DNA from 3 places in the Streptomyces sp. NPDC059785 genome. Region 2 is predicted to be linked to each of the others. Evidence: riboswitches for the same ligand, from Rfam matches in the RefSeq annotation. Region 2 holds a riboswitch; each other region holds the start of a gene.

Region 1 (10,275 bases), on a different contig from region 2:
GATCGCGATCGGGTTCTCGCCGAAGCCGCGCGGCGGCTGGATCATCACGACGACGTTCCCGAACTGGAGGGAGGCGAGCACGATGTCGTCGCCGTCGACGTAGAGGCTGCCCGGCGGCTCGCCCCACGCCTCCGTCATCGCGTCGCGCAGCTCGGGGTCGAGCTTGTCGAACCAGGCCCGGTAGTCGGCGAGCGGTACCCGCGCGGGGGCGGCGGCCAGCTGCTCCTCCGTCAGCCACTCGACGTCGTGGCCACCGGCGTTGATCAGCCGGTGGATCAGCTCGTCACCGTTGTCGGGGTGGCCCTCGACCACGTACCCGGCGTCCCGGAGCGCGTCCAGGACCCGTACCGCGGAGGCGGGGGTGTCCAGGCCGACCGCGTTGCCGACGCGGGAGTGCTTGGTGGGGTAGGCGGTGAAGACGAGCGCGAGCTTTTTCTCCGCGTTCGGCTTGTGCTTGAGGCGGGCGTGGCGCACGGCGATCCCGGCGACGCGGGCGGCCCGCTCGGGGTCGGCGACGTACACGGGTACGTCGTCGGGGCCCTGCTCCTTGAAGGAGAAGGGGACCGTGATGAGCCGGCCGTCGAACTCCGGGATGGCGACCTGCATCGCCGCGTCCATGGGGGAGAGGGCGGCGTCCGACGCCTCCCAGGCGGCGCGCGAGGAGGTGAGGCAGAGGCCCTGCAACACCGGTACGTCGAGGTCGGCGAGGGCGCCGATGTCCCAGGTCTCGTCCGCGCCGCCGGCCGACGCCTGCGAGGCGTGCGTGCCGCCCGCCGCGAGCACGGTGGCGACCAGCGTGTCGGCCCGGCCGAGGATCTCGTACAGCCCGTCGTCGGCGCCGCGCAGCGAACCGCAGTACACGGGAAGGGCGTTGGCGCCCCGTGCCTCGATCGCGTCGCACAGGGTGTCCACGAAGGCGGTGTTGCCGGACAGTTCGTGGGCGCGGTAGAAGAGCACGCCGACGGTCGGGCGGCCCTCGGTGAGCGGGCGGTCGCCGTGGACGCCGTACTCCGGCATCTTCCGGGGCTCGTCGAAGCCCTCGCCGGTGAGCAGCACGGTGTCGGAGAGGAAGCGGGCCAGCTCGGTGAGGTTGTCCGGGCCGCCCTCGACCAGGTAGCGCAGCGCTTCCGCCACCACACCGGCCGGCACCGACGACTCGGCCATCAGCTCGGCGTCGGGCACGGACTCGCCGCCGAGCAGCACGGTCGGCACACCGGACGCCTTCAGCGCGGCGAGCCCGTCCTCCCAGGCGCGCTTGCCGCCGAGGAGGCGTACGACGGCGAGGTCCGCGCCCTCGACAAGACCCGGCAGCTCCTCCGCCACGTCCACCCGGGTCGGGTTGCCGATCCGGTAGGAGGCGCCGGAGGCGCGCGCCGCCAGCAGATCCGTGTCGGCGGTCGACAACAACAACACTGTGCTCATGCGGGTGCTCCCGGGGGGATGAAGGGCAGTCCTTGGGGCGCGCCCGACTCGATGAGCCGCCACAGCGCGTCCGTGTCCGCGTGTTCCTCGATCAGATCGCCGAGCAGGTCGAGCTGCTCCTCGCGCAGCGCGGCGAAGGATGTACCGGCGGCCGGTGTGAAGCGGCGTCCCGCGGCGGCCGCCACCTCGCGCAGGAAGGCGCGCCGGAATCCGTCGGACTCCAGCGAGCCGTGCCAGTGCGTACCCCAGACGGCGCCGACCCGGCAGCCGTCCAAGAAGGGTTCGCCGCCGCGCACGTCCGCGACGCCGTGGTGGATCTCGTAGCCCTCGACGCGCTCGCCGAGGGCTTCGCCCGCCGGCCTGGTCAGGGTCTTCTCGCGCGCGAACCGCACGCGTACGGGCAGCAGGCCGAGGGCGTCGACGGCGCCCGCGCGGGACTCGATCTCGTCCTCGATGTGCTCGCCGAGGATCTGGAAGCCGCCGCAGACGCCGAGCACGGGCCGTCCCTCGGCGGCCCGCCGCGCGATCGCGTCCGCGAGCCCGCGCTCGCGCAGCCACCGCAGGGCCTTCACCGTGCCGCGGGTGCCGGGTACGACGACGAGATCGGCGTCGGCCAGTTCCTCGGGGCGGTCCACGAACCGCACGACGACGCCGGGCTCGGCGGCCAGCGCGTCGACGTCGGTGAAGTTGGACATCAGCGGGACGGCGCAGACGGCGACGCGGAGGATGTCCTCGCCGACGGGGGAGGAGACCGCGGACTCGCGGACGGCGCCGCGCAGCGAGACACGGAGTCCGTCCTCCTCGTCGATACCGAGCCCGTGCCGGAACGGCAGCACGCCGTAGGAGGGGCGGCCGGTGAGGTCCTTCAGCATGTCGAGGCCCGGCTCCAGCAGGGAGACGTCGCCGCGGAACTTGTTCACCAGGAAACCGGCGACGAGTTCCTGGTCCTCGCGGCTCAGCAGCGCGACGGTGCCGAAGAAGGAGGCGAAGACGCCGCCGCGGTCGATGTCGCCGACGACGAGCACGGGCAGCCGCGCGTTGCGGGCGATGCCCATGTTCACGATGTCGGTGCGGCGCAGATTGATTTCGGCGGGACTGCCGGCCCCCTCGCAGATCACCGCGTCATACGTGCCCCGCAACTCGGCCAGGCAGTCCAGGACGGTGCCGAGCAGCGCCTGCTGCCGGCCGCCGTGGTAGCCGCGCGCGCTCATCTCGCCGACCGGCTTGCCCATCAGCACGACCTGGCTGCTGCGGTCGCCGCCGGGCTTGAGCAGTACGGGGTTCATCAGCGCGGTCGGCTCGATCCGGCACGCCTGGGCCTGCATGGCCTGCGCCCGTCCGATCTCGGCGCCCTCGCGGGTGACGAAGGAGTTGAGGGACATGTTCTGCGCCTTGAACGGCGCGACCTTGACGCCCTGCCGTACCAGCCACCGGCAGATCCCGGCGGTGACGACGCTCTTGCCCGCGTCGGAGGTGGTGCCCGCGACCAGTAGTCCGCCGCCGCTCATCATCTGCCTCCTCGTAGCCGTGATGCGTGCAGGCGTCGCCCCAGCAGCCGTCCTGTTGCGCAGACGCCGAGGGCCAGCCAGCCCACCCGCCGCGACAGCCGTACGGCCCGTTCGACGTCGCCAATCTCCACGGACCGGCCGTCTTCGTTGAGCACCGGCCGGTGCTCGACCCGGCCGCCGTACGACAGCGTCCCGCCGAGCCGGACCCCGAGCGCGCCCGCGAAGGAGGCCTCGACGGGTCCGGCGTTGGGGCTCGGGTGCTTCCTCGCGTCGGCCCGCCAGGCGCGCAGGGCGCCCCGCGGGTCGCCGCCCGCGACGGTGGCGAGCACGGCGGTCAGCCGCGCGCCGGGCCAGCCCGCGACGTCGTCGAGGCGCGCGGAGGCCCAGCCGTAGCGGCGGTAACGGGGGGACTTGTGCCCGACCATGGCGTCGAGAGTGTTGACGGCGCGGAAGCCGACCAGCCCCGGGACCCCGGCGGCGGCCCCCCACATGAGGGCGCCGACCACGGCGTCGGAGGTGTTCTCGGCGACGGACTCGACCACCGCCCGCGCGATCCCGTCGGCGTCCAGCGCCTGCGGATCGCGCCCGCACAGGTGCGGCAGCCGTTCGCGTGCGACGTCGATGTCCCCGGCGGCGAGCGCGCCGCCGATGGCGCGGGCCTCCCGGGCCAGGCTGGTGCCGCCGACGACGGCCCAGGTGGCGGCGGCGGTCAGTGCGACGGAGGCGGCGCGGGAGCGGCGTACGGAGCGGTCGGCCAGCGCGGCGAGCCCGACGGCCGAGCCCACGCAGACGGCGGTGTGCAGCGCGCCGCGGCCCCGGTCGTCCCGCCACAGCACGCGCTCGACGGCACCGGCGGCCCGGCCGAACACGGCGACGGGATGCCCGCGGCGGGGATCGCCGAGGAGCAGGTCACCGAGGAGGCCGGCGGCGGCGCCGTACGCGAAGACGCGATCGGCACCCATCGGTTCAGCCGATGCCCGCGCCGGCGGAGCCGGGACCTGGCACCGTCACCCTCGTACGGCCGGAACACCTGGTACGGAACGCACTGAACGCACGGAACGGGAACGGCACCGGGCAGCCGCGCATGGCGATATGTCCTCACTCAGGGTGTCCACGCCCTGGTTCGACGAGACCGGCGGTGAGAGTTCCTGGCTCCCGGGGAGGTTCTCCCCGGTGACAGTGGCGGGACCGCGCCGGATTCGCACCGGGCTTCCTCTCCTGCCGCCGTACTTGGCCTTGGCAGTTCACCACGCGCTGAGAACACCCGTCAACTTGCTGTTGACCTGCGCGGGGACAGTGTGCCGAGGCCCACACGGAGGCGGGGTGCGGGACCCGCTCCGGTCCCGCACCCCGCCTCGGAAGTCCCCCTTGTCGTCGCCTCCGGTCCCTGCCGTCAGGCGACGATCAGATAGATCCCGTACGCCACCGCCGCCGCGCACGCGGCGAAGCAGACGCAGGCGCCGGTGGCCGCGAGGGCCGCGGATCCGCCCTGCGCGGTAGCGGACTCGCGCTTGGAGAGGCCGAGTATGCCCAGGGTGAAGAGGCCGACGAGGACCACGGTCACCACGAGGCTGACTCCGAAGACGGAGCCGAGGGCTGCCCAGTCGATGTTCATGCTGCTTCCTTGGTCCTTGGAGGTCAGGCCACGGCCTCGGGGGCCTTCGGGGCCGCCGGGGTGTCGGTGGTCGCCGGGACGGTTGCCGTGAGTGTCCCGGTCACGGGGCCGGCCGGGGGCGGGGTGACGGCGGCGATGGCCGCGGTCACCACACCGGCGGGCTCGGCATCGGCGTCCGGCTCGTTGACGTTGGTGTGGTCGACGACCTCGCCGCGGCGGGAGACCAGCCAGATCGCGGTGCAGGAGGCGATCAGGAAGACGGCGACGAGGGCGGTGCCCCAGTCGCCGAAGCCGGTCACCCACTCGGCGAGGGCGCCGACGACAGCGGCGGCCGGCAGGGTCAGGACCCAGGCGACGCACATCCGGGTGGCGGTGGACCAGCGGACCACGCCGCCCTTGCGGCCGAGGCCCGCGCCCATCACGGAGCCCGAGACGGAGTGCGTGGTGGAGAGCGAGAAGCCGATGTGGGAGGAGGCGAGGATGACCGTGGCCGCGCTGGTCTGGGCGGCGAAGCCCTGCTGCGGCTGGAGGTCGGTCAGGCCCTTGCCCATCGTGCGGATGATGCGCCAGCCGCCCAGGTAGGTGCCGAGCGCGATGGCGCAGCCGGCCGAGAGGATGACCCAGACCGGCGGGTCGGAGTCGGGGGCGACGGCGCCGCCTGCGACCAGGGCCAGGGTGATGATGCCCATCGTCTTCTGGGCGTCGTTGGTGCCGTGGGCCAGCGAGACCAGGCCCGCGGAGGCGATCTGGCCGGCGCGGTAGCCCTTCTCGGTGGACCTGCCGCCGGCCTTGGCGCCGAGCGCGTACGACATGCGGGTGGCGATCAGTGCCGCGACGCCCGCGACCACGGGGGCCGCGACGGCCGGGATCAGCACCTTGGTGACCAGTACGCCGCCGTGCACTGCGGCCGTGCCGGCCGAGGCGATGGTGGCGCCGATCAGACCGCCCATCAGGGCGTGGGAGGAGCTGGAGGGGAGTCCGACGAGCCAGGTCAGCAGGTTCCAGAGGATCGCGCCGACGAGCGCCGCGAAGATCACCTCTGGCTGGATGCCGGATTCGTCGACGAGACCTTTGGAGATCGTGTTGGCGACTTCGACGGACAGGAACGCGCCGACAAGGTTGAGGACGGCGGACATGGCCACCGCGACCTTGGGCTTGAGTGCGCCGGTCGAGATGGTGGTGGCCATCGCGTTGGCGGTGTCGTGGAAACCGTTCGTGAAATCGAACACGAGAGCGGTGACGATCACGATCCCGAGGAGAAGCGTGATGTGTTCCATTTACCCAGGCTTCTGTTGGACGTCAGTGGCAGGCTGAACGTAGGCAACCAGGGTGAACGGAAGATGAACTGAGGCGGGCGGTGGGGTGACCCAATCGGCGGGCCGCCACTCCACTTACGAGGGAGTGACGGCCCGCCGGACCGAACAAAGGTGGAATCTGCGTCTCCGCTCATGGCCTCGCGTACGGCCTCGCGTATGGCCCCCGCTTATGGCCTTCGCGGTTTCGCTATCCGCTCGCGAGTTTCCGCAGCTGGTTCATGGAGCCGTTGAAGAGATTCTGGTCACCCGGCAGCCGGCCCCGGTTGTCGTACTGCCAGAAGGTCCAGAACGACCAGCCGGCCGGCAGCGCCCCCGCGCTCCCAGCGTCGTAGCGGGCGAGCCAGAGCGGATGGTTCGCCGCGAAGGCGCGGCTGCCGCCGGTGCACTTGTTCCACCAGAGCGTGGTCGTGTAGATCACCGGGCGGCGGCCGGTCCGGCGCTTCACCTCGTTGCTGAAGGCCGCGATCCAGTGGACCATCCGCGCCTTGCTGAGGCCGTAGCACTTCTTCTTCCTGCTGTACGGGTTGTGCTCGATGTCCAGCGCGGGCGGCAGCGTCCGGCCGTCCGCGCGCCAGCCGCCCCCGTGGCGCACGAAGAACGCGGCCTGCGCGGTGCCGGACGACTTGTTCGGGACGGCGAAGTGGTACGCGCCGCGGAGCAGGCCCGCGGCGCGCGAGCCGTTGTACTGCTGCGTGAAGTAGGGATTGCGGTAGGTGGTCGACTCGGTCGCCTTGATGTAGACGAACCTGGCGCCCCTCGCCCGCGCCTTCGACCAGTTGACGTGTTTCTGGTGCGAGGAGACGTCGTGTCCCCGCGGCTTGCCGGCCGCCGTGGCCGGTGCGTCGGCGAGCACGGTGCCGGTGACGGTCAGCGCCGTCACGGCGGCCGCGACGGCGCATAAGCGGTGGCGGTGCGATCGGTGTTCACGAGCCATGATTCCCCCCGGAATGGCGGCGTGCGCGAAAAACCTCCCAGAGGTTACTGGAAGATCCCTGAATGCCAGGTCATCACCGGCCAATCCATGAAGAGGGTGACGTATGCAGACATGCGCCCTTTCGGACGAAAGGGTTCCGCCCTAAAGTGCGCCGGTCGCGGCTCGGGATGCCGATGACCTCGGGGCGTCCGGCTGCGAGGATCGCGCCATGACTGAGCGGCGGCGGAACACCGGAGGCGCGGGGGACGCGGGCGGCGGCGGGGCCGGGCGGGAGGCGCCGGGGCGGGCGCGGCGGCGGGACGCGCCGGGGGAACCGGAGGAGTCCGCACGGGCCTGGGAGGGCCTGGTGGCGGCGGCCCGCCGTACCGTGTCCGACGGTCTGGTCGTCGGCACTTCGGGCAACGTCTCGGTGCGCGTCGGGGACACCGTGCTGGTCACGCCCTCGGGCGTGCCCTACGAGCGGCTGACGCCGGGCGATCTCGTCGGCGTCGACCTGGCCGGCCGCCAGGTGCGCGGCTCACTGGCACCGACCAGCGAACTGCCCATGCACCTCGCGATCTACCGCACCACCGGCGCACGCGCCGTCGTGCACACGCACGCCGTGCACGCGACGGCGCTCTCCACCCTCGTGACCGAACTCCCGCCGATCCACTACATGTCCGCCGCACTGGGCGGCCCCGTCCGAGTTGCCCCGTATGCGGCATACGGCACGGAGGAGTTGGCCGAGAACATGCTGCGCGCGCTCACCGGCCGCTCCGGATGCCTCCTGCGCAACCACGGCACGATCACCTACGGCGACACCCTCGACCAGGCGTACGACCGCACCGCCCAGCTCGAGTGGATGTGCCGCGTCTGGCTCACCGCCTCCGGCGTCCCGGGCCTCACCCCGTCCCTCCTGACACCGGAACAGCTCACGGAGGCGGGCGAACGGTTGCGGGGGTACGGGCAGCAGCGGGGGTAGACGGGACCAGCAGCGAAGGTAGACGGAACCAGCAGCGGGGGTAGACGGGGTGCGGTTGCCGCGCGTGCTCCCGGCACCGCACCGGCTCCGCACCGGCACCGGCGCGGTCCCGGAGACACGCGCGGCGGAGGCGACGACGAGCGGAACGGGCGGTGGTGGCGGCATGGGGCGACGGCAGCGGGTGGCGGGGATGGTGCGCGGGGTGGCGGGGGCCGGGCGCGGGGCGGTGGAAGCGGTGCGCGACACGGCGACGGGGTTGCGCGAGACGGTAGGTGCGGGACGCGGGGCGGTGACGAGGGCGCGCGGGTCGGCGGGGACAGTGCGTGGGACGGCGAGGGCGCGCGGGTTGGCGGGGACGGGACGTGGGGCGGTGGGGGCGGTGCGCGGGCTGGTGGAAACGGTGCGCGGGGCGGCGATGAAGGTGCGCGGGCCGGTGGGAACGGTGCGTGGGACGGCGATGGCGCGCGGGTCGGTGGGGACGGGACGCGGGGCGGTGGGGGCGGTGCGCGGGCTGGTGGAAACGGTGCGCGGGGCGGCGATGAAGGTGCGCGGGCCGGTGGGAACGGTGCGTGGGGCGGCGATGGCGCGCGGGTCGGTGGGGACGGGACGCAGGCCGGTGGGGACGGTGCGCGGGTCGGTGGGGACGGGACGCGGGGCGGTGACGAGGGCGCGCGGGTCGGCGGGGACAGTGCGTGGGACGGCGAGGGCGCGCGGGTTGGCGGGGACGGGACGCGGGGCGGTGGGGGCGGTGCGCGGGGCGGGAACCGCCGGTGGGTGGCTTCCGCTGGCCGATGGCGGGCGGTCCCTGGACACTGGACCGGTGCGCACTGTCAAAGCGACGGCCGCCGCCGTCACCGTTGCCCTGGCCGCCGGCGCGGCGTCCGTCGCCGCCGGCCGGTACGCCAGCGATGCCGCGCTGAAGGCACCCCCCGGCCGGCCGCTGCCCACCGAACCCCGGCTCACCGTGCACTGCACGGCCGCGGGCCAGGTCACGCTGACCCGCGACCTCGCCTCGCTGCGGCCGGGCACGTACGGGCTCGGCGGCGACGGCACGCACGCGGTCGTCGGCCCCGTCCTCGACGGCGCCGCACACTCCGTCGACACCGTCGTACGCCGCCTCGAACGCGTCACGCACGGCACTCCGCGATCCGGCGACAGGGTGTGGTTCACCCCGAACCTGCACCTGGGCGACCCGCGCACCGCACTCGGCCTCGACTACGCAGAGGTCGCGTTCCCCGGTGAACTCGGCCCGCTGCCCGCCTGGTTCGTACCCGGCAGCCGCGACCTGTGGGTGATCACCGTGCACGGCCTCGGCGCCACCCGCGAACATCCCTTGAACGTCATGGAGTTCCTGCACCGGCAGCAGCTCCCCGTGCTGAACCTCGCCTACCGCGGCGACCCGGGCGCCCCCGCCTCCCCGGACGGCCTGCACCACCTCGGCGAGACGGAGTGGCGCGACCTGGACGCGGCGATCCGCTACGCCGTCCGGCACGGCGCCGAGCAGGTCGTCCTGTACGGCTGGTCCACCGGCGCCACCATGGCGCTGCGCGCCGCCGCGCACTCCGCGCTGCGGGACCGCGTCGCCGGTCTCGTCCTGGACTCGCCGGTGCTGAGCTGGGAGGCCACGCTGCGCGCCCTGGCCGCGGCCCGGCGGACGCCCGCCGCGCTGCTGCCCCTCGCGGTACGCGCCGCCCAGGGGCGCACGGGTCTGCACGGCGACCGCATTACGCAGGCCGCGCACCCGGACCGGCTCCGGGTCCCGACCCTGCTGGTGCACGGCCCCGGCGACACCATCGCCCCCTGGGACCTCTCGCGCCGCCTGGCCCGCCGGCGCCAGGACCTCGTCACCCTGCACCAGGTCCCGGACGCCCCGCACGCCGCCATGTGGAACCGCGCCCCGGCCGACTACGAGGAGAAACTCCGCCGCTTCCTGACGCCGCTCATGTAGGGCGGGGCCGCGGCCCGGGTCGTGCGACGCGCGAGCCGTGTCCGCGGTCCCGGCGGCCGCCACGGGCGCCGGTGGTCGTCGAACGGGCGTCGAACGGGCGGCACGAGCGGCTCGGCGGACCGCGCGTGTCGTCCCGCGTGGCTTTCCGTTTGGGTTTTCGCAGGGTCAACCGGAAGACTGCACCCGTGACGTCCCGTACCCCGCGCGACTCCAGGCTCCGACTCGTCCGCCCGCGGCCCCTCGCCGCCGCCCCCCGAGCGGTGACCCAGCGCCGCTCACGCCGCCCGGCGCCCAGGCCCCCCGAGGGCACACCGGCACCCTCCGAGCTGGCCCGCATGGCACGCGCCGAGCTGGCCGGCGCGGCCCGCGTCGCCCGCTGGGCCGACACGCCCCTGAGCCCCGGCCGGGACGGCGCGACCCCCGACGGCAAGGGCACCCTCTCCGGCGTCACCGCCGAACAGGCCGCGTCCGACCTGGGCCTGACCGCGGCTCAGGTCCGCGCCGACTGGGACACCGCACGCCTCGCCGGCCTCGTCGAGGTGCACGGCAACAGCGCGCGCCCGGGCTGGCG
Region 2 (10,275 bases):
TGCAACAGACCGGGTACGACGCGGCACTCGTACGTATACAGACTCACCGCCTCCGCCTCCAGCCGCGCCCACTGCCGGAACCAACTCGCCAGCCCAGGCTGTCGCGAAAGATGCCGCGCCGCGCCCCGCAGGATGCCGCACGCGTCGAGAACGTCCTCGGCGCGTTCGACGAAGTCGCGTTGCGGGAAGCGGCGGCCCTGTTCGATGGAGGCCACCGTCGGGAGTGAGTAGCCGACCCTCGGGGCAAACTCCTCCTGCGTCAGGCCCGCCCGCTTGCGGAAGCCCTTGACGACCTCGCCGAAGGTGCGGAGGCTGTCCGACACCTCCGGCTCGCCGCCACCCCCGCAGCCGGAACCGCTCGTCCCACTCGTACCGTCCGCCATGCCAGGACACCTCCCGCACGTCCGCCGCGTCACTCACGCCCAACCCACCCAACTCGGCCAGCGTCACGGTCGGTTACCCGTACTGTCCAGCGGTTCCGCCCCTACGCCGCCCCGGCGTACGGGTTCATGACCTGGTGCGAAGGGGCGCATTCGGGCGAGGTTGAGGCCATGACGTCCCGCTCCACGCCCTGGCCGCCCGTTACGGTCCGTGTGTTCACGCAACGGTTCAGCTCCACGCCGCTCGGCGCCCGCTTGGCCCGGCACCTCGCGCAGTACCGGCTGCACGACTGGGGGGTCCCCTACGACTCCGACCTCTCCTGCACCGCGGCGCTGCTCGTGGCCGAACTGACCGCGAACGCCGTCACCCACGGCCGCGTACCGGGACGGGACTTCGAGCTGCGCCTCGGCCTGGACGCGTACACCTTGGGCATCGACGTCTCGGACGCGCGCGGTGAGCGCCGGCTTCCGGGGCCCGGGGAGGTGACCGTGCCGCCGGACGGCGCCGGTGGCGGGCGGGGCCTGCTGCTCGTCGAGGCGCTGGCCGACCGGTGGGAGGTACTGGAGCGCGTACCGATCGGCAAGACCGTGCGAGTCGAGCTGGATCTGCCACCGACCCACGAGAGCCCGCGCGGCGCGTCAGCCCGGCCGCTCCACCGGCGTGTACGGGAACAGGGCGGCGAGTTCTTCCGGGGTCCCGGGACCGGCGGCCGTGTCGCCCAACAGGCCCTGTTCACGCAGCAGCCGGGTCACGGCGACGCCCCACGGGAGCCGTAGCCCGGCCCGCGCCAGCAGGTCGGTGCGGGCCAGCATGACGGCGGCGGGTCCGGTGTGCGCGCCGGAGGCGGTGAGCAGGGCGACGTCGTCGGCCCAGCGCAGGGCGAGGTCCACGTCGTGGGTGGCCATGACGACGGTGGTACCGGTGGCGCGCAGCCCGTCGAGCGTGCCGAGCAGCCGCTCCTGCCCGTCGGGGTCGAGTCCGGCGGTCGGCTCGTCCAGGACCAGTACCCGTGGGCGCATGGCGACCGCGCCCGCGATGGCGGTGCGCTTGCGCTGCCCGTAGGAGAGGAGGTGGGTGGGCCGGTCGGCGAGGGCGGCGATGTCCAGGGCGGTCAGCGCCTCGTCCACGCGCGCGCGGACCTCGTCGTCCGGCAGACCGAGGTTCAGCGGCCCGAAGGACACGTCCTGGGCGACGGACGCGGCGAAGAGCTGGTCGTCCGGGTCCTGTACGACCAGTTGCACCGTCGTCCGCAGCCGGGTCAGGCCCTTACGGTCGTACGTGACGGGTCGCCCTTCGACGGTCAACCGGCCGTCGCCCGGCCGCAGCCCGCCGCTGAGCAGCCGCATCAGGGTGGTCTTGCCGCTGCCGTTGCGGCCGAGGAGCGCCAGGGCACGCCCCTCGCGTATCCCGAAGTCGAGCCCGCTGAACACCGGCGGCCCCTCCTCGTACGCGAAGAACGCGCCCCGCAGCGCGACGAGAGCGGGCTCGCCGACGGACTCCCGGGCGGGCTCGTTCATGACAGGGGCCTTTCCAGTACGAGGGTCAGTGCGGCCACCGCCGTGAGCAGGGCGAGGCTCGCCGCGGTGAAGGGGACGGAGACGCGGGCCTCGGGCACCAGGACGCGCAGGGTGCCGTCGTAACCGCGTCCCGCGAGCCCGGTCTGGAGCCGCGCCGCCCGGTCGAAGGCCCGGACGAACGCCGTGGCGCCGAGCCCGGCCAGCGACCGCCAGGCGGCCGCGCGCGTGGTGTGCCCGAGCCGCGCCGCCTGCGCCTGACGGATCCGGCGCACCGAGTCCAGGAGCAGGAAGCTCATGCGGTACGTCACCAGGGCGACGTCGACGACCGGCGCGGGCACGCCCGCCCGCACCAGGCGTGGCAGCAGGTCCGCCATGGGCGTGGTGAACGCGAACAGCAGGACGCCCAGGGAGGCCGCCGAGGTCCGCAGCAGCAGCTCACCCGCGCGCACCGGCCCGCCGTCGGCGAACGCGACGAAACGGCCCGGCCCGCCGACCTGCACGAGCAGAGTGACCGCCCCCGTCACGCAGAAGCCCAGCGGCACCCGGTACGCGCGCCACAGCCGGCGGCCCGGCACGCCCGCCGGACCGAGCAGCAGGACGAGCGCCGTGACCAGGACGAAGGCGGCGCCCGGCCAGGCCGGCAGGGAGATCGCGAGCACGGTCAGACCGAGCCCGAGGACCGCCTTGTCCACAGGGTGGCGGCGGCGCCAGCGACTGCTGTACGCCGCCGCGTCGATCGGCAGCACGGGGGATCAGGCCCGCCGCCCGGCCGTGGTGTCCTCCGCGGCGGCGCCGGGCCCGCTCTCCCGCTCCTCCGGGAGACCGTCCTGCGCCCGCGCCCGCTGTTCGCCCTGGCGCCGCCCGCGCCGCAGCCCGAAGTAGTACGCGAGCACGCCCGCGCCGATGGCCGCCTGGAGGGCGAAGAGCGCCGACTCGATCTCGCCGGACGGCGGTTCGTACAGCGGCGAGAACCACGGCTCGTAGTCCGGTTCGAGCTCGGTGATCGCCGTCTCCGCCTGGGCGTCGGCACCGGCGAACGGCTCCTCCTTGCCGTCGCCGAGACCGAGCACCAGCGGCAGCACGGCGAGCGCGACCACGACGAGCAGCAGCAGGAGGTTGATCTTCGTGTGACGCTTCACCGGGCCACCGCCTCGGAGCCGGAGCCGGAGCCGGAGCCGGATCCGGGACCAGCACCCGTGCCCGTACGGTTTCCGCCCTTGGCCAGGAGCACGCCCAGCCGGGTCAGTTCGCCCTTGCTCGACTGGACCAGCAGCCGCATCACCAGCACCGTGAGCAGGCCCTCGCTCACCGCCAGCGGGATCTGCGTGACGGCGAAGATCGCGCCGAACTTGCCGAGCGCGCCCGCGAAGCCGCTGCCCGGGTCGGGGAAGGCCAGGGCGAGCTGCACGCTGGTGACGCAGTAGGTGGACAGGTCGGCGACGAACGCGCCGAAGAACACGGCGACCATCAGCGGGACGTCGAAGCGCCGCAGCAGCCGGTAGGTCCCGTACCCGGCCCAGGGGCCGACGATCGCCATCGAGAAGACGTTGGCGCCGAGCGTGGTCAGGCCGCCGTGCGCGAGCAGCAGCGCCTGGAAGAGCAGCGTGATGGTGCCGAGGACCGCCATGATCGGCGGACGGAACAGGATCGCGCCGAGCCCGGTGCCGGTGGGATGTGAACAACTGCCGGTGACGGACGGCAGCTTGAGAGCCGACAGGACGAACGTGAAGGCACCGGAGGCACCCAGGAGCAGTGTGCTCTCGGGGTGCTCTCTGACCTCACGGGTGAGTGACCGGACTCCGTGGACGACGAACGGCGCCGACGCGACGCCCCAGGCGACCGCGTGCGCCGGAGGCAGAAAACCCTCGGCTATGTGCATGACTCAGCAGACCCTCTCCAGCACCTCGTGGATGGTTGAAGTGCCTTGGCCGGTCTCCTGGCTGACGGGTACCACATCCGTGCTCCGCCTTCCCGGGTCCGAGGACCCAGTGGCTGCCCGTTGGATCCTGTCGACGACAGGTCCGAGGGCCGGAGCCGGACTTCCCGATCACAGTGGCGAGGGCCGCACCGGCATCACACCGGATTTCCCGTGCACCAAGGCGTGGTGACAGTAGTCCCCGCAGGCGGGGAGCCGCAAGAAGCCCTCGGGGGCGTACGGCGACGCCCGCCCGCGCAGCCCGGACCGCCCGGCGGACCGGGCTCGCGACAGGGGCTTCCGTCAGGTACGCCCTAGCGGACCGAGCTGCGGCCCACGATGCCGCCCGCCCGGTCGATGCAGATCACGTCGACCGCGACGGGCGCGCCCCGCAGCACGGCCAGTGCCTCGTCGCGCGCCGCCGTCGCCACCAGATCGCCGAGCGGGACCCCGGCCGCCGTGCAGAGCTGGAGCGCGGCGAGCCCCGTGTTGGCCCCGGCCACCCGCGCGGCCAGCGCCTCGTCGGCGCCGCCCCGGCGGGCCAGTCCGGCGAGGAAGCCCTTGTCGACCTGCGAGCGGGCGGAGTGCAGATCGAGCTGCCCGGCCGCCAGCTTCGACAGCTTGGCGAAACCGCCGCAGACCGTGAGCCGGTCGACAGGATGGCGGCGTACGTACTTCAGCACCGCGCCCGCGAAGTCGCCCATGTCGAGCAGCGCGTCCTCGGGCAGCCCGTGCACCGCGACGACGGTCTTCTCCGAGGTGGAGCCGGTGCAGCCCGCCACATGCGTGCGTCCGGCGGCGCGGGCCACGTCGACCCCGCGCCGGATGGAGTCGATCCACGCCGAGCACGAGTACGGCACGACGATCCCGGTCGTACCGAGGATGGACAGGCCGCCGAGGATGCCGAGCCGGGGGTTCCAGGTGGAGCGGGCGATCTCCTCGCCGTGGTCGACGGAGAGGGTGATCTCGACGTCGCCCCCGTCGCCGTACCGGCGGGCGACCTCGGCGACGTGGTCGCGCATCATCTGCCGGGGGACGGGGTTGACGGCCGGTTCGCCGACGGGCAGCGGCAGTCCGGGCCGGGTGACGGTGCCGACGCCGGGGCCCGCCCGGAAGACCACGCCCGAACCGGCCGGCAGCCGCCGCACCGTGGCCCGTACCAGCGCGCCGTGCGTGACGTCCGGATCGTCACCGGCGTCCTTCACGATCCCGGCCATCGCGGAGCCGTCGCCCAGCTCCTCCGCCGCCAGCGCGAACGCCGGGGTCTGCCCCTTGGGCAGCGTCACCGTCACCGGATCCGGGAAGTCACCGGTCAGCAGCGCCGTGTACGCGGCGGTGGCGGCGCCCGTCGCGCAGGCACCGGTGGTCCAGCCGGGCCGCAGCCCGGTGTGCTTGAGTTGGGCGCCGCGGCCGCCCTTCGCCGCACCGCCGCTCACACCGCACCGCCGCTCACACCGCACCCCCAGGGGAGGTCCCACCGCAGATGACTGCATCGCAGATGGCTTCACCGCGGCCGACGAACGAGGAGAGGCGGGCGTCGCCGTGCACGTCCTGATCCTCGGCGGTACGACGGAGGCGCGCCGGCTCGCCGAGATCCTGGCCGCCGAGGCGCCGCACCTGCGCGTGACGACGTCGCTCGCCGGACGCGTGGCCGCACCCCGGCTGCCGCCTGGCGAGGTCCGCACGGGCGGCTTCGGCGGCGCCGGGGGACTGGCCGGGTGGCTGCGCGCGGAACGGGTGGACGCACTCGTCGATGCCACTCACCCCTTCGCCCGGACGATCGGTTTCCACGCGGCCGAGGCGGCCGCCACCACCCATGTTCCCCTGCTCGCCGTGCGGCGGCCCGGCTGGGTCCCCGGTCGGGGCGACGTCTGGCACGACGCGGCCTCGCCCGCACAGGCGGCGGCGCTGCTGCCCGCGCTGGGCCGCCGGGTGTTCCTGACCACAGGGCGGACGGGCCTCGCGGACTTCGCGGAGCTGGACGGCCTGTGGTTCCTGGTCCGTTCCGTGGACGCGCCCGAACCTCCGCACCCCCGGCACATGGAGGTGCTGCTCGCCCGCGGGCCCTTCGCCCTCGACGGGGAGCGCGAGCTGCTGCGCCGGCACCGGATCGACGTACTCGTCACCAAGGACAGCGGCGGAGAAGCCACCGCGCCGAAGCTGACGGCGGCACGCGAGGCAGCGGTACCGGTCGTGATGATCCGGCGCCCGCCGGTCCCGGAGGGCGTGCCGGTGGTGCCGGGACCGGAGGAGGCGGCGCGCCGGCTCCTCGGCTCACTTCACGAGGCCAAGCCTGTCACTTCGTGACGTCAGTCCTTCTCGTCACTTCATGATTCCTTCTCGTCACTTCATGACGTCATTCCCGCTCGCTGGCGATCGCGTTGACGGCCGCCGCCGCGATGGCGCTGCCGCCGCGCCGGCCGCGGACGACCAAGTGCTCGACGGCCGAGGGGTGTCCGGCGAGCGCGTCCTTGGACTCGGCGGCGCCCACGAAGCCGACCGGCACCCCGATCACGGCGGCCGGACGCGGCGCGCCCTCCTCGATCAGCTCCAGGAGCCGGAAGAGGGCGGTGGGCGCGTTGCCGACGGCGACGACGGCGCCGTCCAGCCGGTCGCGCCACAGCTCCAGGGCGGCGGCGCTGCGGGTGGTGCCCAGCTCGGCGGCGAGCCCGGGGACGGCCGGGTCGGACAGGGTGCAGATCACCTCGTTGTCCGCGGGCAGCCGGGAGCGCGTCACACCGCTGGCCACCATGGACACGTCGCAGAGGACCGGCGCGCCCGCCCGCAGCGCCTCGCGCGCGCGGGCCACCACGTCAGGCGTGTACGCGAGATCACGGACGAGGTCGACCATCCCGCAGGCGTGGATCATGCGCACCGCGACCTGGGCGACGTCGGCGGGCAGACCCGACAGGTCCGCCTCCGCGCGGATGGTGGCAAAGGACTCGCGGTAGATGGCCGCGCCGTCCTTCTCGTACTCGAACACCCTGCTCCTCGTCGTCCGTCCGTCGTGCTTCGCCCACCATTGTGACGTGCGGTGACGTGGGGCCGGGGCTCAGTACCTGCCGCCGGTGAAAGGGTCGTCCAGCAGCTCGAAGACCGGCTCGCCGCGGATCGGGTCCTCGGCGACGGTGAGGCGGACCCGGCCGCCCGGGTGGATGGCGATGAACGGTCCCTTCACCCGGCCGCGGACCGTGAAGCCCTCCGCCATCTCCACGAGGGAGACGTTGCGCGCGGCGGGGGTGTTGCGCCGGACCACCGTGGTGCGGCGCACCACGCCGAGGCCCTCGCTGCGTTCGGTGCGCAGCTCGCTCGACGCGCAGACCCGGCAGAGCAGCCGGTGGTACTGGGTGGTGCCGCACCAGCGGCAGCGCTGGTAGGCGAGCGGTTTCTCGCGCCGCCCGTCGGGCGGCGCGGAGGTGTCGCTCTCGGCGGCCAGCACGTCGGCCGCGTTCCCTGTTGCCGGGTGGAACACGATGTCATCTCCCTGCGCTCGGCCGGAGTCTGAGGTGCTCGGTCCCCCGGGCACGTACCCCAGGTTATGGCACTGAGTGCCAGCAGTAAAGGCACTCGGTACCCCGCGATGCCCGGCGGCATCTTCCCGAAGGTCCGGGCGGCTGCGATCAGCCGTCGGACCAGGCCGCCTCGATCTCCCTGACGACCCGCCACATCGGTGCCCCGCGACGGGAGACGACGACCACGATGTCCTCGGCGGCCTGTCCCGCACCCGGGCCCGTCGCCGTCTCGGCCGTCCCCGCGTCGGCCGCTTCCGCGTCGGCCGCTTCCGCGTCGGCCGCTTCCGCGTCGGCCGCTTCCGCGCCGGCCGCCGGGCCGTCGGCCGGCGCCGCTTCGCCGAAGCTGCGGCGTACGTACGCCAGCGCCCGGTCCACCTCGGCGTCCGCGTCGCCCCTGCCGTCCGCCCGGAGCCAGGAGCGCAGGGCGTTGTTGTGGGCCGCGACCACGGCGGCGGCGATCACGTCGGCGTGCAGGATGCCGTCGGGGCGGTCGCGGAAGCGGCCGCGCAGATGGTCGGCGAGGGCGCGCTCGTACCGCCAGACCACGGAGAGTTCGTACGCGCGCAGCCCCGGCACCTGCTTGGTCAGCCGGTAGCGCTGCACGGAGAAGGTCGGGTTCTCGGCGTACATCCGCAGCACGAGCCGGGCCGCGTCGCACACCCGCCGGACCGGGTCGTCCGGGCCGCGGTCCGCGCCGTGGTCGTCGCCGGGGTCCGCGTCGAGGAACTCCTTCATCTCGGCGAGGCAGCGTTCGTGGTCGGGGAAGACCACGTCCTCCTTCGACGGGAAGTACCGGAAGAACGAGCGCCGTCCGACCCCGGCGAGCGCCACGATGTCGTCCACCGTAGTCCGCTCGTAACCCCGCTCCAGGAAGAGCCGGAAGGCTGCCGCGACCAGGGCGTCTCGCATCGGCGGCCGGGGAGAGGCCGCCCCGGCCGAGGGGCCCCGGCGGGATGTCTCGCTCATGCCGGGAAACTAACACCGCCGTACCGGGGTGACACTGAGTGCCCGATCCCGGGGGAACTGGGTGCCACTCCAGGCAGAAGCGGTCGCTGACCGTGTCGCTGTTCGGCCGAACGGGTGACCATGCGTAAGAATTGACCGGTGCAGACAACCAGTGCGAGCCAGGACGGGGATGGCCAGTGAACAGCCACGACGTCACCGATGAACAGTGGGAAGGGCTCGCCCAGGTCGTTCCGTTGCGCGGCCGGGACGCATGGCCCTCGTCCGTCGGCCACCGGGCGCTGCCCGAAGCGGCGACCGAGGCCCGGCGCCGTTTCGTGGTCCTGCGTGTCAACGTCTTCGCGGACGCCCGCGAGGTCGCCGAGACGCTGATGGCGGGCATACCGGTGCTGCTCGACCTGACGAGCGCGGAGACCGAAGTCGCCAAGCGCGTACTGGACTTCAGTACGGGCGTTGTCTTCGGTCTGGCGAGCGGGATGCACCGGGTCGACCGGAACGTGTTCCTGCTGGCGCCGCCGGGGACCGAGGTGCGCGGCCTGATGGAGGGCGCGGGCACCCCGGGCCCCTGAGGGCCCTGGGTGGCAAGTGAAGCGTGAGAGGCGTAGGGGGCCGTCCTGGTCGGGTGATCGGACCGGTGCACCGGCCGGGCGAACGGGATCGACCGGGCGCGATCCCCCGATCGTAGGAAGGCCCCTGCGGCGAAACGGTTCGCCTGACGGCCGAGTCCTACCGTCCGGCCTATGAACGCGTCCTTCTTGTCGCCTCTGTCTCTCGTGTCGCCCGTGTCGCTCGTGCCCCCTGTGCCCCATACGTCTTCTGTGTGCGCGGACGCGGAGGCGCGCCCCGACCGGCCGGGCGCCTCCGGGCCGAGCCCCCGGGAGGGCGCCGTACCGCAACCGCGCCCGGCAGCGGCGGCGATGTCCGGCCGGGGCGAGGAGGGGGCGCCGGTACCCGGACCGCGCCCGGAGCAGGCGCAGGTCCCCGAGCGGGCGCAGGTCCCCGAGCCGAGTTCCGACCGCCCCGCCGTCACGCAACTGCGGCTCTCCGCCTTCGCCGGACACCGCGGGCGGACCGTCGAACTGACCCCGCTGACCTTCCTCACCGGCCCCAGCGGCAGCGGCAAGTCCACCGCCCTGCGGGCGTACGAGGCGCTGGCCCGGCTCGGCGCGGGAGCCGGTCTCGCCGAGGTGTTCCCCGATCCGCTGTCCTGCGTGCCCGAAGGGGCCCGCCCGGACGCCCAGCGGCGGCGCGGCTTCCGCATCGGCTGCACGGCCGACGGACCCGAGGGGCCGGTACGGCTCGACATCGCGGTGCAGGCCGACCCCGAACTGCGCATCGTCGGCGAACGGTTGACGGCGGGCGGGCTCGTCCTGCTGGAGACCGCGCTGCGGGACCCGGGGCGGCCGGTCGTCCAGGCGGCCTGGCACACGGCGGGGACGTCCCCGGTGACCCGGGGGCCGCTGCCCGACGACCGCCTCGGCACCGCGCTGCTGCCGCTGCGGGTCGCGGGCAAGACCGCGGGCCAGCGCCAGGTGCTCGCCGCCGCCGAGCAGATGGTGGTCGCGTTGCGCTCCGTCTTCGCCTGTGATCCGCGCCCGGCGGCCATGCGGACGCCCGTGCGGTTCGGCGGCGGCCGGCTGCTGCGGGACTGCGGCAACCTCGCCGACGTGCTGTGGCGCACCCGCGCGGAGTGCGCGCGACGGCACGGGCTGCTGATGGCGGCGGTCCGCGCCGGATGCGCGGGTCCGGCCGACGACCTCCTGGCCGAGCGGCTGCCCGACGGCGCGCTGCGCGGACTGCTCGACCGCGGCGACGGCCGCCGTACGGATCTGCGGCTGCTCGGGGACGGGGAGCTGCGGTACCTCGCCCTGGCCCTGGTGCTGCTCACCGGTCCCGGTGTGCTGGAGATCGACCGGGCGGGCGAGGTGCCGGACGCGTTGCAGGCGCTGACGGTGGTCGCCGACGGGTTCGACCACTGTCTGGACCC
Region 3 (7,619 bases), on a different contig from region 2:
CGTTGCCGGTCACCTTTCTCGCCGTCCCCGGCATCGCGTCCGTCGCAGGTGCCGTGTGGCTGCTTCTGAACGTCGTGCTGCCTCGGTTGGACGCGACCGGCGGCGGGAGTTTCCAGACCTGGGCGGAGTGCGACCGCGATCAGTTGCGCGATGCGCTGGCCGCCGACTACCACCTCGACGAAGTCCCGCCTGCCGCGCGGCCCGCCCGTCGGGCGAACGACGCGACCTTCGCAACACGCCCTAGCCGATCCGTTCGGCCAGGGCGACGATGATGCCTGCGGGGCCTCGGAGGTTGCAGAGGCGGTAGATGGTCCCGTACTGCGCCACCTCGCCGAGGAGTTCGGCGCCGTGGCGGCGCAGGCGGGTGATCGTGTCGTCGATGTCGTCGACGGCGAACATGACACGGTGCAGGCCCAGCGTGTGCGGCGGCGGGTCGAGCGGTCCGGCGGTGACCGCCGCGGGGGCGAGGAACTTGGTCAGTTCCAGCTTGCCGTGGCCGTCCGGGGTGCGCATCATCGCGATGGCGCTGCGGACCCCGTCGAGGCCGAGCATCCGGTCCGGGCAGTCCCCTTCGAGCTGCGCCTCGCCCTCCAGCTCCATGCCGAGCTCGGTGAAGAAGGCGACGGCGGCCTCCAGGTCGTCGACGACGATGCCTACGTTGTCCATCCGCTGAATCGTCACGGGGTGCTCCTTCTTCGTCTTCTTCGTCGCGCGGTCCGTTCGGACCGCTGGTACCCCGGGGACGGAGCCGGTGCCGCGTTCTCGACATCGGACGGTCAGGCGAGAGTCACCTCGACCGGCAGCTTCTTGTTGCCGTTGACGAAGTTGGAGCGGACCCGGGAACCGGGATACCGCCGAGCTTCGCCCCCGCGAGCTTCTCGGCTCCGGTGAGGGGTCGCTGGCCGGGCACGGACGCTCCCTCGGTCTCGCCGGGACCGCAGGAACCACACGGCCGGCCTCGCCCGAGGGATTCCGGGACATCAACGGCTAGGGAAGCTGAAGAGCCCGCACGGTGCTCGCATCCCGTGGGATGTCGTCGGGCCCGCCGGCTGTCGGACCGGGTGGTCAGCGGATGCTGTCGGCTGCCGAGACGCCGGTGAGTTCTTCGGCCTCGGTCCACAGGCGTGCCGCGGAGGTCTTGTCCTGGGCGCTGCGCGGAAGGGCGGTGGCCTTGGTCGGGCCGACCACCGCCCAACGGGGACCGTAGTAGCCGCCGGCTGTGGCGTCGGGGCTGGTGGCCGCGTACAGCAGGGGTTCTGTGCCCTGCTCCGGTCCCTGGGACGGCACGATCTTGTACAGCAGTGATTCCAGCAGGCCGGGCCGGCCGCCGTTCAGGGTCGGGCCCGAGGTCTGCAGGCTGGTACGGGTGTAGCCGGGGTGCGCGCCGGCCGACAGCAGGGGCCAGCCGTGCAGTGCCGCGAGGTCGGCGAGGTGCAGCATCATCAGCAGATCGGCGAGCTTGGACTGGGCGTATGCCCGGGTGGGGCTGTAGCCGTGCGTGGACTGCAAGTTCTCGAAGTCGATGCGTGCCCGGTTGGCGGTGCCGCTGCTCATCGTGGCCACCCGCGGGGCGGGAGCGGTCAGCAGCAGGGGCAGCAGTCGGACGGTCAGGGCGAACGGGCCGAGGAAGTTGCTGCCGAGCTGGAGCTCGAAACCGTCCGCGGTCTCGGTGCGCTGGGGCACGTTCATCACTCCGGCGTTGTTCAGCAGGAGGTCCAGTGGCCTGCCGTCGGAGACCAGCCCGGCGGCGAAGGCGCGGACCGAGGCCAGGTCGGCGAGATCCAGGTGGCGGACCTCCGTCCGGGCTCCGGGGTGTGCGGCCAGGATCTCCTTCCGGGCTTGTTCGCCCTTGGCCGGCGTGCGCACGGCGAGTACGACGTGGGCTCCGGCCGCGGCCAGCCGCTTGGCGGCCTCCTTGCCGGTGCCGCTGTTCGCGCCGGTCACGACGGCGAGTTTTCCGTGCTGTTCAGGGACCTGGTACATGACGCACCTCATTAAGTACTGCCGGTATCTTGTCTCCGCACCACAGTAACGGACCAGTGGTATCTAAGCAAAGTACCGCTGGTTTGTAACATGGGGAGGTGACCTTCCAACGTGCCCGCACCGACGAACAGCGCAGCGAGCGGCGACGCCAGATCCTGGACACCACGGCCGCGATGCTGACCGAGATGCCGGTCGCGAAGCTGAGCCTGAACGAGCTGAGCCGTCGCGTCGGTCTGGCCAAGGCGAACGTGCTGCGCTACTTCGAGTCGCGCGAGGCGGTCCTGCTCGACCTGCTCGACACCGAGACCCAGCACTGGATCGCCGAACTGGAGGAGCTGCCCGCGCCCGGCCCGGGCACCGCCCGCGAGCGCGGAGACCGGCTGGCCGCACTCCTGGCCACCTCGTTGGCGCAGCGGCCGGTCATGTGCGACCTGTTCAGCGCGCAGGGCGCGGTCCTGGAGCAGAACATCTCCACCGAGCTCGGCATCCGGCACAAGCACACGGCCCGCCAGTCACTCCAAGGTCTGGTCCGGCTCGTGCTGCGCCACCTTCCCGAACTCGGCCCCGACGCCGCCGCTGCTCTGGTGGAGTCGACGCTGCTGATGGCCATGTCGGCCTGGCAGTGCAGTCGCCCCTCGGAGGCGATGCTCGCGGTCTACGCCTCCGATCCGGCGCTGGCGGCCATGCGCCTGGACTTCACCGACCTGGTCCGCCGCACCGCGGCCGTCACCGCCTCCGGCCTGCTGGTCCGCCAGGGCGACCAAGCCGACGCCGCCCCCTGAGCGTCGACGACGTGTCCCCGGGAAACCTCGCGCGCTCCGTGACGGGACCGGCCCCGGTCCCGCCACGGACCCCTGGGTCAGCCGGGCAGTTGCCCCCGTACGATCCGGGCCGCCGCTACCAGGTTCTCCAGTGAGGCGCGGGTCTCGGGCCAGCCGCGGGTCTTGAGGCCGCAGTCGGGGTTGGCCCAGAGCCGTTCGGCGGGGATGGCGTTCAGGGCGGTGCGGAGCAGTGCGGCGATCTCCTCGGGGCTCGGGACGCGGGGGGAGTGGATGTCGTACACGCCGGGTCCGGCCTCGCGCGGGTAGCCGTGGGCGGCGAGTTCGCGGGCGACCTGCATGTGGGAGCGGGCGGCCTCCAGGCTGATGACGTCGGCGTCGAGATCGTCGATGGCCTGGACGATGTCACCGAACTCGGCGTAGCACATGTGGGTGTGGATCTGGGTGTCCGGGCGTACCCCGCCGGTGGTGAGGCGGAAGGCCTCGGTCGCCCAGGCGAGATAGGCGGGCCGGTCGGCGGCGCGCAGCGGCAGCGTTTCGCGCAGCGCGGGTTCGTCGACCTGGATGACCGAGGTGCCGGCCGCCTCCAGGTCGCCCACCTCCTCGCGCAGGGCGAGGGCCACCTGACGGGCGGTGTCGCCGAGCGGCTGGTCGTCGCGGACGAAGGACCAGGCGAGCATGGTGACCGGGCCGGTGAGCATCCCCTTGACCGGCCGCTCGGTGAGGGACTGCGCGTACGTCGTCCAGCGCACCGTCATCGGCTCGGGGCGGGAGATGTCCCCGGCCAGGACCGGCGGGCGGACGTAGCGGGTGCCGTAGGACTGCACCCAGCCGTGCTGGGTGGCGAGGTATCCGGTGAGCTGCTCGGCGAAGTACTGCACCATGTCGTTGCGTTCGGCCTCGCCGTGCACGAGGACGTCCAGGCCGGCCTTCTCCTGGAAGGAAATCACCTCCTGGATCTCCGCCCTGATCCGTTCCTCGTACCGGGCCGTGTCGATGCGGCCGGTGCGCAGGTCCGCGCGGGCGGCGCGCACTTCGCCGGTCTGCGGGAACGAGCCGATGGTCGTGGTCGGCAGCAGCGGCAGGCCCAGGCGAGCGCGCTGGGCGGCGGCGCGCTCGGGGTAGGGCCGGGAGCGGCGGACGTCGGCCTCGGTGACGGCCGCGGCTCGGGCGCGTACGGCCGGGTCGCGGGTGATGGGGGAGCCGGTGCGGGAGGCGAGGTCGGCCCGGTTGGCCGCGAGCGCGGCGGCGATGGTGTCGGTGCCCTGGGCGAGGCCCTTGGCGAGGGTGACGATCTCCCGCGTCTTCTGCCGCGCGAAGGCGAGCCAGCGCAGGATCTGCGGGTCGATGTCCCGTTCCGGCGCGGTGTCGAGGGGGACGTGCAGGAGGGAGCAGGAGGACGAGACGTCGACCCGGTCGGCCAGGCCCAGCAGGGTGCCCAGGGTGGACAGCGAACGCTCCAGGTCGTTCACCCAGATGTTGCGGCCGTTGACGACCCCGGCGACCAGCCGCTTGCCGGGCAGGCCGCCGACGGCGGCGAGGGCGTCCAGGTTGGCGGCGGCGGCCTCGGTGAAGTCGAGGGCGAGCCCGTCGACCGGCGCCTTGGCGAGTACCGGCAGCGCGTCGCCGAGCCGGTCGAAGTAGGAGGCGACGAGCAGCTTCGGCCGATCGGTGAGGGCGCCGAGTTCGCGGTAGGCGCGCGCGGCGGCGTTCAGCTCGGCACGGGTGCGGTCCTGTACGAGGGCGGGCTCGTCGAGCTGTACCCACTCGGCGCCCGCCGCGCGCAGGTCGGTGAACACCTCGGCGTACACGGGCAGCAGCCGGTCCAGGAGGGTGAGCGGGTCGAAGTCCGCGGCCACGCCGGGCGCGGGCTTGGCGAGCAGCAGGTAGGTCACGGGCCCGACGAGCACGGGCCGGGCGGTGAGGCCGAGTGCGAGGGCCTCCGCCAGCTCGGCGACCTGCTTGGCGGAATCGGCGGTGAAGACCGTGTCCGGGCCCAACTCGGGGACGAGATAGTGGTAGTTGGTGTCGAACCACTTGGTCATCTCCAGGGGCGCCACGTCCTGTGTGCCGCGGGCCATGGCGAAGTAGCCGTCCAGGGCGTCCGCCGCGACGGCGGCCCGGTGGCGTTCCGGGATCGCGCCGACCATGACGGTGGCGTCGAGGACGTGGTCGTAGTACGAGAAGTCACCGGTGGGGACCTCGTCGATACCGGCGTCGGCGAGCTGCCGCCAGTTGCTCCGCCGAAGCTCGGCGGCAGTGTCCCGGAGGACGTCGGCGGTGACGCGGCCCTTCCAGTAGCCCTCGATGGCCTTCTTCAGTTCCCGGTCGGGGCCCTGGCGGGGGTAGCCGTACACGGTGGCCCGTGCTGCCGCGCCTGCGGACTTCGCTGTCACGGAGATCTCCTTCGCGAGACGATTCCTGAGATCCCGGCGACGGGACGCGGGCGCGAAGGGGTGACGAACCGGACGGACACGGCCCCGCGCCGCAGCGGCGCGCTCGTTTCCTCCGGTGTGTACGCCGACCCGCCCTCGAGGTCACCGAGATGTCCGCGCACGGAGCGGTCCGCGCGCGGGCAGTTGGCAGGTCTTCGGACTCGCGGGCACGCCCTCCTGCTCGGAGGACACCTACTGGCCGTCGCTTCCCAGGCCCGGTACGTCGGACCCAGTGCGTATGACGGCGGTCGTTCCTGCTCACCGCTGCGGGGCAGTCCCGGATTCCCACCGGGTTCCCTCTTGCGACGCATCCCGTCTGGCGGACGGGGCGAACCAGCTGCGCGGACCACCCTACGGGGTGTTAGCCGCGCAAACAGAAGCCGTCCAGCATCCGGATGTCAGGTGAGAGCGGCAGCGAGGAGTCAATGCCCTCGCTCGAAGGCGGGAACATTCTCACCCGTCCGGATGCCTGCTCTCCAGGTGCGACCGGACGGGCACCCTTCTCCGTCCTAGCCTCGGTACCCGACCGACTGGGGGCTGAGCGATGACCCACACGACCGACGCGCACTACCAACAGCATGTCCTGCCGTACTACCGGACGTTCGGATCACGCTTCGGGTATGCGGCACTGCTCGGCCGTACGCGGCACTTCGGCTGGTACGAACCGGGCGATTCCCCCTGGGCGTTCGCGGCAGCCATACGGCGTATGGAACTCGTCGTGGCCCGGAAGCTGGCCCTGTCCCCGGCATCGTCGGTGCTCGATGCCGGATGCGGGGTCGGCGACACGGCGCGCACGGTCGCGAAGGAGAGCGGGGCGTACGTCACCGGGATCGACGGGATCGAGCCGGACGTCGCTCTCGCGCGTCAGCGGTCGGTCCGCACCGGCGAGCCGGGCCGGCACACACGTTTCCTCGTGGCCAACTACCACGCCCTCCCCTTCGCCGATGCCTCCTTCGACGGCGTCTACACCATGGAGTCCTTCGTCCACTCCTGCGACCCCCGGCGTGGGCTCGCCGAGTTCCTCCGCGTCCTGCGTCCTGGCGGGAGGCTGGTGATGTGCGAGTACTCGAGCACTCCCCAGGCCCGTCTGTCGCCGCAGGCGCGGTCCGCGCTGGTCAGGGTCTGCGAACTCTCCGGTATGCCAGGCATGCTCATGATGACCCACGGGCGACTGGAACGGCTTCTCCGGCAGGCCGGATTCACCGTCGATTCGGCCTACGACGCGACGGAGAAGATCCTGCCCATGCTGAAGTGCTTCTCCGTGCTCGGCCGTCTTCCCTACGCGCTCGCCTGCGGCGTGGGCCGCGGCGACAGCCTGGTCAACGCGATGAGCGGGGTGGAGATGTACCGGCATCAGGAGACGTGGCGGTACAACGTCTGCGTCGCCACCAAGCCATAGCGAAGGCCCGAGCCATGGCGAAGGCCCGAACCTCAGCGAGGGTCCAAGCCGTCCCGCGGCGCCGTCGACTCGCGCCAGATGGCGCGCGTCAGCAGGGAATCGTCCTCGGGCGCCGGAGTGCCGTTCAGCTCGGCGAGGAGACGCTGCACGGCGCGTTTCCCCAGCCGCTCGTGGTCGACGGCGACCGTGGTGAGCGTCGGCATCGTCTCCGCACCCAGGGGATTGTTGTCCCAGCCCGTGATGCTGAGGTCCTGCGGCACGGCAACATAGGGTCTGCATATGGATGATCAGGGGTGGGCCGGGGTGCGGGAGCGGGTTGCGGCGCTGAGCGTGGCCCCGGCGAACAAGGAGGTGTTCGGGTTCCGCGGGCACGGCTGGGTCCTGGAGGACCCGTTGGCCGAGGACGAGCTCGCGGAACTGGAAGCCCAGGTGGGCGCGAGGCTGCCCGCGGAGTACCGGGAGTTCCTGGCGCAGGTCGGCGCGGGGCCCGCCTACGGTCTCTTCCCCGTACGGCGCGTTCAGGGCCGCTGGTACCGGGACTGGCTCGACGAGGCCGAGCGCACCGTCCGGCAGCCGGCGGTAAGCAGCTGAGGTCGGCGATTCCTTGTGATCACACCGCCGTGGTGATCGTTCCCGTTCAGTCGGTGCCGGCGGTCGCCCGACCAACCGACACGGTGTGCCCGGCGGTCGACCGCAGGTGGTCCACGAGTGAGCCGGCGCCCCGGACGGCGAGGGCGACGGCGGTCAGCGTCGGGTTGCAGGCGGTGGCGGTCGGGATGACGTTGTTGCCCGCGACCCAGAGGCCCGGGGTGTTCCAGATCCTGCTGTGACTGTCGCAGACGCTGGTGTCCGTCGTCGACGGGGCCCAAGCGCGTCCGTTGCGCACGTAGTCGTGGGTGCGGCGCTCGGGCATGCCCGGCATCATCGGCAGCACCGGCTGGGACCGGTCCAGCGCCTGGATCTGCGACTTCTCGTCCACCGACAGCACCACCGCACCCCCGGGCGGGTTGAAGTACAGGCCCA

The links. Region 2 has a riboswitch for cobalamin ahead of ACFV6E_RS08630 (energy-coupling factor ABC transporter permease). Riboswitches for the same ligand answer to the same signal wherever they lie in the genome.
Region 1: it holds a riboswitch for cobalamin, as region 2 does, so the genes downstream of both, ACFV6E_RS16470 (cobalamin biosynthesis protein) here and ACFV6E_RS08630 (energy-coupling factor ABC transporter permease) in region 2, are expected to answer to the same signal.
Region 3: it holds a riboswitch for cobalamin, as region 2 does, so the genes downstream of both, metE (5-methyltetrahydropteroyltriglutamate--homocysteine S-methyltransferase) here and ACFV6E_RS08630 (energy-coupling factor ABC transporter permease) in region 2, are expected to answer to the same signal.

The regions. Positions count from the first base shown of each region.
Region 1 covers NZ_JBHWHV010000018.1:81,683-91,957, forward strand. Annotated here, with positions in the region: gene cobN (cobaltochelatase subunit CobN) at 1-1,422, opposite strand, end outside; gene ACFV6E_RS16465 (cobyric acid synthase) at 1,419-2,930, opposite strand; gene ACFV6E_RS16470 (cobalamin biosynthesis protein) at 2,930-3,892, opposite strand; cobalamin riboswitch at 4,052-4,195, opposite strand; gene ACFV6E_RS16475 (hypothetical protein) at 4,324-4,545, opposite strand; gene ACFV6E_RS16480 (anion permease) at 4,569-5,822, opposite strand; gene ACFV6E_RS16485 (lysozyme) at 6,049-6,795, opposite strand; gene ACFV6E_RS16490 (class II aldolase/adducin family protein) at 7,004-7,756, shown strand; gene ACFV6E_RS16495 (alpha/beta hydrolase family protein) at 8,577-9,704, shown strand; gene ACFV6E_RS16500 (hypothetical protein) at 9,890-10,275, shown strand, end outside.
Region 2 covers NZ_JBHWHV010000008.1:105,937-116,211, forward strand. Annotated here, with positions in the region: gene ACFV6E_RS08605 (Scr1 family TA system antitoxin-like transcriptional regulator) at 1-383, opposite strand, end outside; partial or broken gene ACFV6E_RS08610 (ATP-binding protein) at 552-992, shown strand; gene ACFV6E_RS08615 (energy-coupling factor ABC transporter ATP-binding protein) at 1,020-1,898, opposite strand; gene cbiQ (cobalt ECF transporter T component CbiQ) at 1,895-2,644, opposite strand; gene ACFV6E_RS08625 (energy-coupling factor ABC transporter substrate-binding protein) at 2,651-3,037, opposite strand; gene ACFV6E_RS08630 (energy-coupling factor ABC transporter permease) at 3,034-3,777, opposite strand; cobalamin riboswitch at 3,807-4,012, opposite strand; gene ACFV6E_RS08635 (cobalt-precorrin-5B (C(1))-methyltransferase) at 4,128-5,306, opposite strand; gene ACFV6E_RS08640 (cobalt-precorrin-6A reductase) at 5,356-6,120, shown strand; gene ACFV6E_RS08645 (precorrin-8X methylmutase) at 6,170-6,796, opposite strand; gene ACFV6E_RS08650 (zinc ribbon domain-containing protein) at 6,866-7,249, opposite strand; gene ACFV6E_RS08655 (TetR family transcriptional regulator) at 7,434-8,291, opposite strand; gene ACFV6E_RS08660 (cell division protein SepF) at 8,468-8,857, shown strand; gene ACFV6E_RS08665 (AAA family ATPase) at 9,206-10,275, shown strand, end outside.
Region 3 covers NZ_JBHWHV010000007.1:165,153-172,771, reverse strand. Annotated here, with positions in the region: gene ACFV6E_RS07980 (hypothetical protein) at 1-272, shown strand, start outside; gene ACFV6E_RS07975 (VOC family protein) at 241-681, opposite strand; gene ACFV6E_RS07970 (SDR family oxidoreductase) at 1,066-1,983, opposite strand; gene ACFV6E_RS07965 (TetR family transcriptional regulator) at 2,082-2,765, shown strand; gene metE (5-methyltetrahydropteroyltriglutamate--homocysteine S-methyltransferase) at 2,843-5,158, opposite strand; cobalamin riboswitch at 5,340-5,535, opposite strand; gene ACFV6E_RS07955 (class I SAM-dependent methyltransferase) at 5,742-6,596, shown strand; gene ACFV6E_RS07950 (substrate-binding domain-containing protein) at 6,629-6,856, opposite strand; gene ACFV6E_RS07945 (SMI1/KNR4 family protein) at 6,876-7,187, shown strand; gene ACFV6E_RS07940 (GMC oxidoreductase) at 7,234-7,482, opposite strand; partial or broken gene ACFV6E_RS07935 (IS630 family transposase) at 7,471-7,619, opposite strand, start outside.